Regions from separate parts of the Pseudoalteromonas sp. SCSIO 43095 genome, predicted to be linked through region 2. Evidence: predicted binding sites of a transcription regulator. Region 2 holds the regulator's gene; the other holds the start of a gene.
What was found. The regulator MetJ, encoded in region 2, represses methionine synthesis genes. The targets are predictions, from matches to a motif close to TAGACGTCTAGACGTCTA.

Region 1 (3,437 bases), 380 kb from region 2:
CATAAACATTAAGAACGTTGCGCCGTAAGGAATAAAGCCTTTATGCAGTGCAATACCGTTCATAATGGCCGACATACCAAACTCACGTACACCGTAGTATATGTAGTTACCACTTGCATCATCAGCAGTTAAGCCTTTAGAGCCATCCCAAATTGTTAAGTTTGAACCCGCTAAATCGGCAGAGCCACCCATAAATTCAGGTAGTAACGGGCCAAACGCATTTAATGCATTTTGCGACGCTTTACGTGATGCTGGGTTTGCTGGGTTTGCTTGCAGCTCTTCAATGTACGCTTGTGATTTTTCAGCCCAGTCAGCGGGTAATTCTGAATGTGTACGGCGTTTGTATTCAGCAGCGAGCTCTGGGTATGCTTGCTCGTAGGCGGCAAATTTTTCGTCCCAGCTTGCTTCAAGCTGTTGGCCTTTTTCTTTGTTATCCCACTGTGCATAAATATCTTCAGGGATTTCAAATGCATCGCCCGTCCAACCTAAAAACTCGCGAGACGCTTTAATTTCGTCATCACCAAGCGGTGCACCGTGACAATCGTGGCTACCTGACTTATTAGGTGAGCCGTAACCAATAATAGTTTTACAACAAATAAGAGATGGCTTATCAGTCACGCTTTTAGCTTCTGCAATTGCTGCACTTACTGCATCGCTATCATGGCCATCAACGTCACTAATTACATGCCAGCCGTATGCTTTAAAACGTGCTGGGGTGTCATCACTAAACCAACCTTCAACTTCACCGTCGATTGAAATGCCGTTGTCATCCCAAAATGCCACTAACTTGCCTAGGCCTAATGTACCGGCTAGTGAGCATGCTTCATGAGAAATGCCTTCCATTAAACAGCCATCACCCATAAACGCATACGTGTGGTGATCAACAATGTCGTGGCCTTCACGGTTAAACTGCGCTGCTAATGCTTTTTCAGCAATCGCCATACCTACCGCATTTGTGATCCCTTGACCTAATGGGCCCGTAGTGGTTTCAATTCCTGGCGCGTATCCATATTCTGGATGGCCTGGTGTTTTAGAATGCATTTGGCGGAAGTTTTTAATTTCGTCCAGTGACAAGTCATAACCACTTAAATGCAGTAGAGAATAAATTAGCATTGAACCGTGACCATTTGAGAGTATAAATCGATCTCGGTCAGCCCACTCTGGATTTGTTGGGTTATGTTTTAGATAATCGCGCCATAATACTTCTGCGATATCAGCCATGCCCATAGGGGCTCCAGGGTGACCAGATTTGGCCTTTTGTACTGCGTCCATTGACAAGACGCGAATAGCATTTGCAAGTTCTTTGCGAGATGGCATGAATTCTCCTACCTTTATATGTATTTGCGCGGGTATTTATTTATCCCCATTCTTACTTATTGTGGGGGCTGTGTGCAATTAAAAACCCATAAAAATAGGGCATTATGAATATTTTTTAAGAACCATTTACTATTAGATATTTTATTTAGACGTCTAGGCGTAAAAAAACTATGCAAGTTCATTTGTTTTAGATAAAATACGCGCCTTAATTTTTTAGCGCTAATACCGACGTTTGTGAAGCGCAATATTTGTGAGCATAATTACAATGGCAAAACATTTATTTACTTCTGAATCTGTTTCTGAAGGTCATCCGGATAAAATCGCCGATCAAATTTCTGATGCGGTACTTGATGCTATCCTAGAGCAAGACTCTCATGCCCGTGTAGCGTGTGAAACTTACGTTAAAACCGGTATGGTTATGGTTGGTGGTGAAATAACGACTAGCGCATGGGTTGATATCGAAGAAATTACACGTAAAACAGTACGTGAAATTGGTTACACACACTCTGATATGGGCTTTGATGCCGATTCGTGTGCAATTTTAAACACGATTGGTAAACAGTCTCCTGACATTAACCAAGGTGTTGACCGTACAAGTCCAGAAGAGCAAGGCGCTGGCGACCAAGGCCTAATGTTTGGTTACGCATGTAACGAAACTGAAGTATTAATGCCTGCTCCAATTACTTATTCTCACCGTTTAGTACAACGCCAAGCTGAGGTTCGTAAAAGTGGCGAGCTTAACTGGTTACGTCCAGATGCAAAATCACAAGTTACATTTGCATACGAAAATGGCAAGCCAGTAGGTATTGATGCCGTTGTACTTTCTACTCAGCACAGCGAAGATGTATCGCAAAATGACTTAGTAGAAGCAGTAATGGAAACCATCATTAAGCCAGTACTTCCTGCTGAGCTGATTACTAGTGCAACTAAATTTTTCATTAACCCAACAGGTCGCTTTGTTATTGGTGGCCCAATGGGTGACTGTGGTTTAACTGGTCGTAAAATCATTGTAGATACTTACGGTGGCATGGCTCGTCACGGTGGTGGTGCTTTCTCTGGTAAAGATCCATCAAAAGTTGACCGCTCAGCGGCTTATGCTGCACGTTATGTTGCTAAAAACATTGTTGCTGCTGGCCTTGCTGACAAGTGTGAACTTCAGGTGTCTTATGCTATTGGTGTTGCAGAGCCAACATCTATCAGTGTTGAAACATTTGGCACAGGTAAATTAGAAGAAGCGCGTTTAATCGGACTTATTCGTGAACACTTTGACTTACGCCCTTACGGCCTAATTCAAATGCTTGATCTTGAGCGCCCTATTTATCTTCCAACAGCGGCTTACGGCCACTTTGGCCGTGATGAATTCCCATGGGAACGCACAGATAAAGCAGACGCACTTCGCGCAGCAGCAGGCCTGTAAGCCACCTAGCTAATATTAAAACGGCCCTTTTTAGGGCCGTTTTGCTATGTGTATTAAGTTAGTCATAAAACAGTCTCGAACTGTTTAACATTTTAGGTATATACTCTACTTATACAATAAAGCGTGTTAGGGATAAAAAATGGCCGACAATTTTCGTGTTATATTTGTAGGACTTGCAGAAGGCGCAGACAGCCAAGCAGTGACCAATGCACTGACAGAAAAACTAAAAACCTCACCTGAAAAGGTGGCGGCATTTTTTAATGGCAAGCTGCTGTTTGCTCCTAGCAACAAAGAGAAAGCCCTTAAGCAAGCCAAGTTACTTTCAACGCTGGGGATCAAAAGCAAACTTCAGCAAACAGCCCCTACACAAGCTACTTCTCAAAAAGCGCACGACAGCCAGCGAGATCAGCGCTTATTTGATGCCCTAGATTACATTACTAGTAGCTTAATTCGTCTTGAAGAGAAACTTGAGGATCTTGAGCAACGTCTCCCCGAGGTTGAGTTATCTCTGTCTGATGAAAATGACGAACCATGGCAAGATGACGATTTAATGCTAGATGAGCCACTGTCTACAACACCCAAAAAACGCAGTAACCTTGTTTTATATTCACTGATTACCACTGTTGTAATATTACTTATTGTGCTTGCTGTGTATTTAATGTTTCCGAACTTATTCTCTTTTTAATTATGGTTTAGATATTTA
Region 2 (3,437 bases):
ATATTTTAAAAATGTCAGGATAATCTAGGGAAGTTGCTGATAAATCACTTAAAATTAACAGTTCTAGCATATAACAGGATAGACCTGATATTGCTTGGAATTTAAAAATAATAAAGGTATCGTAGATTAAAACTACCTCTCACTTTAACTTAAATTGCAGGATATAATCGCGTTATGTCAGATTTTCGTGAACAAGCACTACATTACCATGCCCATCCCGTTCCAGGTAAAATCAGTATTGAGCTGACCAAGCCCGCTGAGACGGTTAAAGACCTCGCGCTCGCATACAGCCCTGGTGTCGCAGAACCTGTTCGTGAAATTGCCGCTGATCCAGCAAATGCCTACAAATATACTGGTAAAGGAAATATGGTTGCGGTTATTACTAACGGCACCGCAATTTTAGGCTTAGGTAATTTAGGTCCACTCGCTTCAAAACCCGTTATGGAAGGTAAAGCGCTACTATTTAAGCGTTTTGCAGGGTTAGACTCTATAGATATTGAAGTTAAGCATCGTACTACCGAAGACTTTATTAACACGGTGGCTAATATTGCCGACACCTTTGGTGGAATTAATTTAGAAGATATTAAAGCGCCAGAGTGTTTTGAAATAGAAAAAGCGCTTATAGAGCGTTGTAGCATTCCTGTTTTTCATGATGATCAGCATGGTACGGCTATTGTAACGGCTGCGGGTATGCTAAACGCGCTGGAAGTACAGGGCAAAGCAATTGAAGATGCAATTATTGTATGTTTAGGTGCCGGCGCTGCAGCTGTTGCCTGTATGGAGCTTTTAATTAAGTGTGGCGCGTTGCGTGAACATATTTATATGTTAGATCGCAAAGGAGTTATTCATACGCGTCGTGATGACTTGAATGAATATAAGCAATTATTTGCAAACAATACCGATAAACGTACTTTACAAGATGTAATTGAAGATGCCGATGTGTTTGTGGGTGTATCGGGCCCTAATTTATTAGCCCCTGAAGATTTAAAATTAATGGCTGATAGACCCGTGGTATTTGCTTGTTCAAACCCCGATCCTGAAATCGATCCGCAATTAGCACACGCTGCACGTAACGATTTAATTATGGCTACAGGTCGCTCTGATTATCCGAATCAAGTTAATAACGTATTGTGTTTTCCGTTTATTTTCCGTGGTGCGTTAGATGTACGTGCCAGTGAAATAAACGACGAGATGAAAATTGCTGCTGTGGAAGCAATTCGCAGTATTGCTAAAGAGCCCGTGCCGACTGAAGTGCTTACTGCCGCAGGCATCGACAAATTAGAGTTTGGTGCTAAATATATTATACCAAAACCAATGGATCCACGTTTGTTACCACGTATAGCTAAAGCGGTTGCGCAGGCGGCGGTAGACTCTGGTGTTGCACAAATTGATATGCCAGAAAACTACATGGCGTAATTGTTACGTGTAAATTAGCGCAAAAAAAACCTCAGCATTTGCTGAGGTTTTTTTGTATAAAGACCCTTCTAGTCTTCATTTAAAATAGGCACTTCTAGTCCCATTTCTTGCATTATTTTCTTCACTTCTTCAGGTACTTTTTCTGCGTTATCTTTACGCAAATCATCATCATTAGGCAGCGGTTGCCCGGTAAACGCATGCAAAAACGCTTCGCATAAAAGCTCGCTATTTGTTGCATGACGTAAGTTGTTTATTTGACGACGAGTACGTTCATCAGTTAATACTTTTAATACATTTAGCGGGATCGAAACGGTGATCTTCTTTACTTGTTCGGATTTTTTCCCGTGTTCTGCGTATGGGTGAATATATTCACCATTCCATTTAGCCATAAGATGTATCGTTGCCTCAGATTATAAATTGCTCACACAGCATCAAAGCGTGTAAATATGCGTGAAATTCTATCGGTTTAAAAAAGATAGTCAAATACTAGTTATTTAGCTATCTAGACATTTAAATGTTTTGACATCTTAAATTGCATGCGCTACCTTTTAGACGTCTAAACATCCAAACCAGTAAAGGTAGCGAAAATGAGTGAAAAAAATAAGGCAACAATTGCTGTTCGTAGTGGAATAGAAGCCGACAAACAGCATGGTGCGGTTGTTCCACCGCTTTATTTATCAACAACTTACTCATTTGCTGACTTTGATACAAAGCGCCAATATGATTATGGCCGCAGTGGTAACCCTAATCGTGACATTTTGGCTGAGGCGCTCACGGAGCTTGAAGGTGGCGCTAAAGGCATTATTACCGCAACAGGCATGGCAGCCGTTCACCTAACAACACAATTACTTAATAGTGACGATACGTTAGTGATCCCTCATGACTGTTATGGGGGCAGCTATCGCTTATTTACTTCGCTAGAAAAGCGCGGCTTATTAAAACTAGAAGTGGTCGATTTTACCAAAAGCGACAGTTTGACACGCATCTTTGCTATTAAACCTAAGCTGATTTGGATTGAAACACCTAGCAATCCTATTTTACGCTTAACAGATATTAAAGCAGTAACTGATACAGCTAAACAGTGTGGTGCACTGGTTGCCGCCGACAACACGTTTTTATCGCCAGCATTACAAAACCCGATTAAGTTTGGCGCTGATATTGTGGTGCACTCAACCACAAAATATATCAATGGCCATTCAGACGTTGTTGGTGGCGCGGTTATCGCAGCGACTGCTGAGTTAGGTGAAGAGTTAGCGTGGTGGGCAAATAACATTGGCATCACCGGCGCGCCATTTGATAGCTATTTAACTCTCAGAGGCTTACGTACTTTAAACGTGCGTTTAAGGCAACACCAAGAAAATGCACTCGCCATTGCACAGTATTTAGAACGCTCCCAGTTTGTTGCCCAAGTTTACTACCCAGGTCTTGAATCACACCCTCAACATGCGCTAGCTAAGGCGCAGCAGCTTGGCTTTGGTGCTATGGTTAGTTTTGATATAAAAGGCGATATAAACGATGCTGCAGCGTTTTTAACGCGCTTAAATGAATTTAGCTTAGCGGAATCATTAGGTGGAGTAGAAAGTTTGATTTGTCACCCTGCGACTATGACCCACGCCGGCATGGACGCAACCGCGCGTGCAGAAGCCGGAGTAGGCGACACGCTTATTCGTATCTCGGTGGGTATTGAAGATGTAAATGATTTACTCGCTGACTTAGACAGGGTATTTAATTTGGTGCGCCCAGGGCACGCCGATCCCGGCCTATCGGCAAAAAGTGGTGCTAGTGAATCATTTGGTTCAGCAAAGTTAAACGCGGCGCATCCGGCGTTATGGTAGTGCATACCATTCTTCAAAATACAAAACATAAATGCGAGTCGGTATTAATATGGTAAATCAGGTTCATAAATTTGGTGGTTCGAGTTTAAGCTCAGCGGATCGCTTTAAAAGTGTCGCAAATATTATTTTAACTCACGCTCACGCTGGGGATTGTGTGGTGGTATCGGCTGCCGGTAAAACCACCGA

Region 1: metK (methionine adenosyltransferase) is a predicted target of MetJ. The motif match lies at 1,464-1,481, and genes of this name have one in related genera.

The regions. Positions count from the first base shown of each region.
Region 1 covers NZ_CP087995.1:550,231-553,667, reverse strand. The annotation lists gene tkt (transketolase) at 1-1,317, opposite strand, end outside; gene metK (methionine adenosyltransferase) at 1,583-2,734, shown strand; gene LOC50_RS02540 (hypothetical protein) at 2,874-3,419, shown strand.
Region 2 covers NZ_CP087995.1:174,645-178,081, forward strand. The annotation lists gene LOC50_RS00800 (malic enzyme-like NAD(P)-binding protein) at 175-1,416, shown strand; gene metJ (met regulon transcriptional regulator MetJ) at 1,485-1,805, opposite strand; gene metB (cystathionine gamma-synthase) at 2,004-3,251, shown strand; gene metL (bifunctional aspartate kinase/homoserine dehydrogenase II) at 3,301-3,437, shown strand, end outside.